DNA from 2 places in the Acidovorax sp. LjRoot66 genome. Region 1 is predicted to be linked to the other one. Evidence: predicted binding sites of a transcription regulator. Region 1 holds the regulator's gene; the other holds the start of a gene.
The links. The regulator sigma-54, encoded in region 1, starts transcription at its own class of promoters, with help from an activator protein. The targets are predictions, from matches to a motif close to TGGCANGNAANCTGCTTT.

Region 2: the regulator sigma-54 is predicted to act here: its motif matches at 1,924-1,941, upstream of ACSQ3Y_RS03235 (TorF family putative porin).

What each region holds. Positions count from the first base shown of each region.
Region 1 covers NZ_CAXUQU020000001.1:6,807,958-6,812,162, forward strand. Annotated here, with positions in the region: gene ACSQ3Y_RS31910 (acyl-CoA thioesterase) at 1-247, opposite strand, end outside; gene ACSQ3Y_RS31915 (glutaredoxin domain-containing protein) at 445-936, shown strand; gene ACSQ3Y_RS31920 (hypothetical protein) at 970-1,518, shown strand; gene ACSQ3Y_RS31925 (VOC family protein) at 1,548-1,907, shown strand; gene ACSQ3Y_RS31930 (RNA polymerase factor sigma-54) at 1,908-3,509, opposite strand; gene lptB (LPS export ABC transporter ATP-binding protein) at 3,573-4,205, opposite strand, start outside.
Region 2 covers NZ_CAXUQU020000001.1:694,137-698,341, forward strand. Annotated here, with positions in the region: gene ACSQ3Y_RS03220 (hypothetical protein) at 209-697, opposite strand; gene ACSQ3Y_RS03225 (helix-turn-helix domain-containing protein) at 907-1,209, shown strand; partial or broken gene ACSQ3Y_RS03230 (magnesium chelatase domain-containing protein) at 1,551-1,763, opposite strand; gene ACSQ3Y_RS03235 (TorF family putative porin) at 1,978-2,688, shown strand; gene glnK (P-II family nitrogen regulator) at 2,734-3,072, shown strand; gene ACSQ3Y_RS03245 (ammonium transporter) at 3,106-4,205, shown strand, end outside.

The DNA of each region.
Region 1 (4,205 bases):
ACATGGTCTCGCCATGGAAGCCTTCGGACTTGTACTGGGCCACGATGTCGCCCACCACGGTGGACAGGCCGCCCACATCCGCCTCGGGGTAGCCGAGCGACTGGAAGAAGCGCACACGCGCCTCGGACACCAGGCTCAGCAGTTGCGCATTGTCCAGGTGCCCGCCCTGATTGACGTGGCTGATGTAGATCTGCAGCTCGGTGGCAAAGCCGAAGTGCGTGGGGAGGTCGAAAACAATGCGGGCCATGGGGCAGGGAAACGGAGGGTCGAAAAAAGACAGCGAAACGGGGGCAGGACGCCCCCGAAAAAGCCCGCAACGGGCATCGAAAAGCTGCATGCCGGACGGCAAGGATGGCCCATACGGGTGAGGCCTTGCCCCAGCGGGCCTCGGGGCGGCAGAAGTCTCTTATGCTCCCGGAATAGCCGATTTTACCCGGAGCCCCCATGCACACCCTGCGCTGCACCCTGACCCTCGCCCTGATTGCGGCCGCGCTCACGGGCACGGCGCATGCCCAGACGCTCTACAAATCCGTGGATGCGCGCGGAAAAGTCGTCTACAGCGACCAGCCGCCCACGTCGGGTGCGGTGCAAAAGACCCTGAAGCTCGAGAGCCTGCCCGTCAGCGTGGTCCCGGGCAACCCGCTGCCGCCCGCCGCCCCCGGCCAGGCTGCCACTGGCACCCAGACGGCCGCCGCCCAGCCCCGGGGCGAGGTCACGCTCTACATGGCCACCTGGTGCGGCTACTGCAAGGCGGCCAAGGCCTACCTGGGAGGCAAGGGCATCGCGTACCGGGAGTTCGACGTGGACACGCCCACCGGCAAGGCCGCCTTTGCGCAGCTCGGGGCCCGTGGCGTGCCGGTGCTGCTCACCAATGGCCAGCGGGTGGCGGGCTTCAGCACGCAGTCGTATGACGCCGTCTTCACCAGCCGCAAGTAAGCCACCACCTCACTCACTCCGTTCCACCGCTCCATGCTCCGCACTGCCCTCACGCTGCTCACCTTCGCCCTGTGCCTGCCCGTTCTTGCCGAAGAACTGCGCGTTCCGCTGCCCGGGCGCGACGACCTCGTCATCGACCTGCCCGCCCAATGGCGCGCCCAGGTGCGCCGCCCCCATGCCGAGCTACCGCCCTCGGTCGCCATCAGCGGTCCCGATGCCACGGCCCTGCAGATGATCCTCACGCCCATCTGGCCCGCAGGCAGCTCCGCCAAGGCCCCCACGGCCGATGAGCTGCGGGCGCAGGTCCAGTCGGGCGCGACCCAGGCCAAGCCCAGGGCCGTCGAAGCCGAGCTGCCGCTCAAGGACCTGAGCGCCTCGGGCAAGACGGGCTACTACTTTTCGGCCACCGACCGCGCCCCCGAGCCGGGCGGCTACAAGCACCTGACCCAGGGCGTGCTGGGCATGAACGAACTGCGCGTGGCCTTCACCGTGCTGGCCAATGGCCAGTCGCAGGAGCCGACCGCACAGGCGCTGGAGCTGCTGCGCTCGCTGCGGCGCGCACCGGCCTCGAAGTCGCCTTGATGGCGGATGGCCCACCCACCATGCACCCCATGCTCGGCACCATCATGGTCTACGCGCGCGACATGCAGCGCAGCGCTGCGTTCTACGGCACGCATTTCGGCCTGCAGACCACGGGAGAGGTGGTGGAGGGCCTGATCGAACTCAAGGCCCCGGACGGCGGCGCCAGCATCCTCATCCACCAGGCGGCCAAGAGCGTGAAGCTCGGCCAGGCCGGGGTGAAGCTGTGCTTTCATGTGCACGACGTGGAGGCCTTCAAGGCCAATGCGCTGACGCAGGGCCTGGCATTCGGCAGCACGCACCAGGCCAATGGCTATGCGTTTGCCAATGTGAAGGACCCGGACGGCAACGCCGTCAGCATCTCCAGCCGGGCGTTCAGAACAGCGGCCTGATCAGAGCGCCTTGCGCAGGTTGGCTGGCGCGATCCGGAGCGCCTCGCGGTACTTGGCCACGGTGCGGCGCGCGCACTCGATGCCCTGCTCCTTGAGCATCTCGGCGATCTGGCTGTCCGACAGCGGCTTGGCGGGGCTTTCGGCCGCCACGAACTGCTTGATGAGGGCGCGCACGGCCGTGCTCGATGCGTTGCCGCCGGTCTCGGTGCCCAGGCCCGAGCCGAAGAAGTACTTGAGCTCGTAGGTGCCGATGGGCGTGGACATGTACTTGGCCGTGGTCACGCGGCTGATGGTGGACTCGTGCAAACCCAGCTCATCGGCGATGTCGCGCAGCACCAGCGGGCGCATGGCCAGCTCGCCATGGGTGAAGAAGCTCTTTTGCCGCTCGACGATGGCCCGCGAGACGCGCAGGATGGTGTCAAAGCGCTGCTGGATGTTCTTGATGAACCAGCGCGCCTCCTGCAACCGCTGCTGCATGGCCTGGTGGCCCTCGCCGCCCTTGTGGCCGCGCAGGGCACCGGCATAGATGTCGTGCACGCGCAGGCGCGGCATCACGTCGGGGTTCAGGGCCACGATGAAGTTGTGCTGGCCATCTCGGCCATTCGCCCGCCCGGCCTTGCGCACGATGACGTCGGGCACGATGATGTTGCGCTCCACGTCCACGAACTTGCGCCCGGGGCGAGGCTCCAGCCGCGCGATCAGGGCCATGGCGGCGCGCGTGCGCTCCTCGCCATCGCCACACAGCTGCGTGAGGCGGCGGATGTCGCGGCGCGCCAGCATCTCCAGCGGCTGCTGGCACACACGCAACGCGGTCTGCACGGTGTCGGGGTCGATTTCGCTGTCTTCATCGGCGGCCAGCGCGGTAAGCTGCAGCGTGAGGCATTCACCCAGGCCACGTGCACCCACGCCCACAGGCTCCAGGCTCTGCAGCAGGCGCAGGGCGACGGTGAAGCGGTGCACCAGCTCCTCGATCTGCTCCAGGTCGTCGGGGCCGGCCAGGCCCACGGCCAGCTCTTCCAGCGGGTCTTCGAGGTAGCCGTCGTCGTTGAGCGATTCGATCAAAAAGCGCAGGGCGGCCCGGTCCACCTCGGACAGGCGCAGCGACAGGGCCTGGCGGTGTAAAAACGCGGTGAGCGATTCGTGCGTACGCGCCAGTTCGGTGGCATCGGCCTCGTCGCCTTCGGAATCATTGCGGTTGCGGGCCGGCGCATCGCCGCCCCACTCGGCATCGTTGGGGGACACGTCCACGGTGCCATCGCCACTCCAGTCGGGCTCGTCGCCCGCACTGCTGCCCACTTCCGCATCGCCCTGCGGGCTGTCGGCCGAGGTCTCGGTCGACGTGCTGGTGCCCGGGGCGCTGGAATAGACCGCGTCGTCGGAACTGTAATCGTCTGGCTGCACCGGCGCATCGGCCGTTTCCACGCCGAACTCCTCGCGCGGCGCCTCGTCGGCATTGCGTTCGAGAAAGGGGTTTTCGTCGAGCATCTGCTCGACCTCCTGCCCCAGCTCCAGCGTGGACAGCTGCAGCAGCCGGATGGACTGCTGCAATTGCGGCGTGAGCGCCAGGTGCTGCGATACGCGCAGTGACAGGCCGGGCTTCATCGCACAGCCCCCCGGGGCTGCCGCAAAGGCAGGTGCATGGCGAACGGGTGGTCCATCGGTCTGCTACATGCGGAAGTGTTCACCCAGGTACACCCGGCGCACTTCGGCGTTGTCGACGATTTCGGAGGGGGTTCCCTGGGCCAGCACATGGCCATCGCTGATGATGAAGGCGTGGTCGCAGATGCCCAGCGTCTCGCGCACGTTGTGGTCGGTGATGAGCACGCCGATGCCGCGCGCCTTGAGGAAGCCGATGATGCGCTGGATCTCGATCACGGCGATGGGGTCGATGCCGGCAAAGGGCTCGTCCAGCAGGATGAAGCGCGGCTGCGTGGCCAGCGCGCGGGCGATCTCCACGCGGCGGCGCTCGCCGCCGGACAGGGCCAGCGCGGGCGAGGCGCGCAGGTGCTCCACGCGCAGTTCCGTGAGCAGCGCGGTCAGGCGCTCTTCGATGGCCTGGCGCGGCAGCGGCTGGCCGTCCTCGCCGCGCTGCAATTCGAGCACGGCGCGCACGTTCTCCTCGACCGTGAGCTTGCGGAAGATCGAGGCTTCCTGCGGCAGGTAGGACAGCCCCAGGCGCGAACGGCGGTGGATGGGCATGTGGGCCACCGAGTGGCCGTCGATGCGGATGTCGCCGGCATCGCTGCGCACCAGGCCCACGATCATGTAGAACGAGGTGGTCTTGCCCGCGCCGTTGGG
Region 2 (4,205 bases), 6.1 Mb from region 1:
GATGCATGCCAAATGCCGAAGGTAGTCGCGAAGCTTATTCACTCTATTGGGGCGCAACGGATTCGCCACGGTACTGTAATTTGGTGCATGGGTCACCTGCAAGTATTGAGACCACGCACGCGAGTCAGTCATCTCGGAGCGCACTCAACGCTGTCGAGCGCCCATTGGGTTTCATATGGGAGTACCGGCGTGCAACCTGACCCCAACCCTATTTCGACGCGTGAGTGGAACATTCACGTTCGGAGTGTTCCTCCTCTACCACGTGCGTGACGTATGTCCCCGTCTCGGGATCGTGGTACCCAACACCCGAATCCAAGCTGCTGCCGCGGGCTGAAAGATAGGCTTTCGTCACCGTCAGTTCACTGTAGTACAGGTGCGAACTGAAAATCCGCACAACTGGACCTAGAAGACGCTCCATGCGCGCGTTCTCTGCTCGCAAAAACGCAATGAATGCCTGTTGTTCAAGTGCCAGATCGGATGCCAGGCCATGGGGATAACCGTCGGGAGAGTCGATGCCAAAGATGCTGACCAGCCCGGATCCCTCTACGAAGAAAATCGCCTCAAAACGCTGGATCGAAGATTCGCTTCGGCTCACCTCCACGTCGGCTACCCAAAGCTCTTCATCACATCTCGGAAACTTGGCTATGAAGCGCGGGAGGTTCACTTCGGCGACCAGCGGGGCCGCGTCGTCGGTCAAATCCAGACTGTCCAGTCGCATCGCGGTCTGACTCCATCGGTGAAGAGCGCAGCGACGTCGCACCACGCGTGTTCGTGAAAGGCGGGGAGAACCGCGCCAGAAGAACGTCAAGCGTCGTTCCCCGCCTATGCGCAGCCCTCGAAAAAGCTGCTTTCAAATGAACACTATAGATTGTAGTCCTATAGTGTTCATTTAGCGGTAATCGAGGAATGTCCTCAAAGCGCCGCGTCATCAACAACCTTCCTCGCGCGATGAAGGCGATTCGGGACGTACGTGCGCTCAGCCAGGAGGATTTCAGCCTGGTTTCCAGCCGTACGTACATGAGCACCGTGGAACGTGGCCTCAAGAGCCCAACGTTAGGCAAGCTGGAGCAGATCGCATCGGTGATGCAAATCCATCCCCTCACATTGTTGGCACTCACCTACGCCAGCTCGGCCTCGCCTAATGCGGCCGCTGAAATGTTCGACATAGTCCAGCGCGATGTTGACCAGCTTTGGCCGGGCGAAGTTTAGGTTCAGATGCGGCAACTTCCGTGCTCAGCCCACTGCTGCACTGTTTACTCGAAACTGCCGTCCTGATAGCAAAAATTGGCCTGATTTGGGCTTACGCGGGGCTTGAAGAGTCGAACCTAAACAAGGTCGTGGTCCGCTCGCGCTGCTCGTACTTTCTTCTCCCCAGCCGAAAGGCGCTCTTAGGGGCGCTGGCTCTGACTCGAAAGATGTTGGCAACCTGGCGGACAGGTAGCCGTTTCTCTCCCCAACTCGCGCTTTCCAACCCGCCGGGCCGCGGGGAGTTGTACACAACTCCATAAATCCAGAGACCGCGGACTACTGTGCGCATTTCAAGCAAAAACCGCTTGACTACATAGGATGCGCTTGTTGTGGGGGAACTCCAGCCCGGCGTTCTGCAGTGCCGAGCGCACGCGCTCGCGTGCCTCTTTCACCTCCACCTCGGCCAGGCCCACCAGAGTGAAGCTGGGCAGGCCATTGGCCAAGTGCACTTCAACGGTGACGGACGGTGCCTGCAGCCCCAGAAGGGCGCGGCTTTGCACCAAAGCAAGACTCATGGACGACTTTCTCCCCAGATGGGTGCAATTTGCAAGACGCTTGTGTGAAATGCTTCACGACCGCACCATCGTGGTGCGAATCAAGGATCTTCCAAACCCCCACTTTAATAGGGAATCTTCACCTGTCCCGAACCCCGGCAGAACGGGGCATTGCAGCGCATGGCACGGTCCATGCTTAAAGCGCTTGTCCCTACTTTGTCCAACCGGAGGAAACATGACCCGCGCATCCATCAAGTTCCTGGGCGCTGCCCTTGTTGCAACCCTGCCCCTGCTGGCCAGTGCCCAGCTCACCGGCAACGTCAGCCTGACCTCGAACTACAAGTTCCGTGGCCAGGACCAGGATGTCTCCAAGGTCAAGGCCGTCAAGCCCGCGATCCAGGGCGGCTTCGACTACGCCTTCGGCGAGTCCGGTTTCTACGTCGGCAACTGGAATTCCAGCGTCGACTGGCTCTCCGGCAACTCCATCGAGTCCGACATCTACGGCGGCTACAAGTTCAAGGCCGGCGGCGCCGACCTGGACGTGGGCCTGCTGACCTACATCTACCCCGGCAACAGCAACGGCAACACCACCGAAGTCTATGGCGCCGCCACCTTCGGCCCCGTGACTGCCAAGTACTCGCACACCCTGTCCAAGGACTACTTCGCCTACGCCGGTCCTGGCTTCAAGGGCCGCAACACCGGCTACCTCAACCTGGCGTTCGCCCAGGAAGTGATGCCCAAGGTCATGCTCAAGGCCGCTGTGGGCTACACGCGTTTCGGCGGCGACATCGCTGCCCCCAACTACATCGACTACAGCGTCGGCGGTGCCTATGACTTCGGCTCGGGCCTGTCGCTGGGCGCAGCTGTGGTGGGCGCCAACAAGAAGGACTTCTTCGGCCCCGTCAACAAGTCGCGCGTGATCGTCACGCTGACCAAAACCCTGTAAATCTTTCGGGGGCGCCTCGTGCGCCCCTTCCTGGAGGAATCAAAAATGAAAATGGTGACAGCCATCATCAAACCCTTCAAGCTCGACGAGGTGCGTGAAGCCCTGTCGGACATCGGGGTGCAGGGGATTACGGTGACCGAGGTCAAGGGCTTCGGACGCCAGAAGGGCCACACGGAGCTGTACCGTGGTGCAGAGTACGTGGTCGACTTCCTGCCCAAGGTCAAGATCGAAGCCGCCGTGGCGGACGAACTGGTGGACCGGGTGATCGAGGCCATCGAAGCCGCTGCACGCACCGGCAAGATCGGCGACGGCAAGATTTTCGTGACCCACCTGGAGCAGGTGGTACGCATTCGCACCGGCGAAACCGGCAAGGAAGCCCTTTAAAGGGCCCGCCGCACAACACGAAAGACAAATGCCATGAAAAAATTGCTTGCTTCCTTCATTCTGGGGCTGAGCCTGCTGTCCGTCGGTGGACTGTCGCTGGCCCAGGCACCTGCCGCCGATGCAGCCGCATCGGCGCCGGCAGAAGCCGCGCCCGCTGCTGCGGCTGCTGCCCCTGCGGCTGCACCGGCACCTGCTGCGGCCGCCTCCGAGGCTGCCCCTGCCGCTCCCGTACCCAAGATCGACTCCGGCGATACCGCCTGGATGCTGACCTCCACGCTGCTGGTCATCCTGATGACCATCCCCGGCCTGGCGCTGTTTTACGGCGGCCTGGGCCGTTCCAAGAACATGCTGTCCGTGCTGATGCAGGTCTTCGTGGTCTTCTCGCTGATCTCCCTGCTGTGGGCCATCTACGGCTACAGCCTGGCGTTCTCGGGTGAAGGCAAGTTCTTCGGCGGCCTGGACAAGATCTTCCTCAAGGGCGTGAACCAGGAGACCTTCGGTGCCCTGATCACCATCCCCGAGTACGTGTTCATCGCCTTCCAGGGTACGTTCGCGGCCATCACCGTGGCGCTGATCGTCGGCTCCTTTGCCGAGCGCATCAAGTTCTCTGCCGTGCTGATCTTCTCGGTGCTGTGGTTCACCTTCAGCTACGTGCCCATGGCCCACATCGTGTGGGGCGGCGGCCTGCTGGGTGCTGACGGCGCGCTGGACTTCGCTGGCGGTACCGTGGTGCACATCAACGCCGGTGTCGCCGGTCTGGTGGGTGCCTACATGGTGGGCAAGCGCATCGGCTACGGCAAGGAGGCCCTGACGCCCCACAGCCTGACGCTGACGATGGTGGGTGCCTCGCTGCTGTGGGTGGGCTGGTTCGGCTTCAACGCCGGTTCCGCCGGTGCCGCCAACGCCAATGCGGGCCTGGCCTTCGTGAACACCGTGCTGGCCACTGCCGCTGCCACGCTGAGCTGGATCGCCGGTGAAGCGCTGCACAAGGGCAAGGCGTCCATGCTGGGTGCTGCCTCGGGCGCTGTGGCCGGTCTGGTGGCGGTGACGCCTGCTGCCGGCTTCGTGGGCCCCATGGGTTCCATCGTGCTGGGCCTGATCGCCGGTATCGTCTGCCTGTGGGGTGTGGGTGG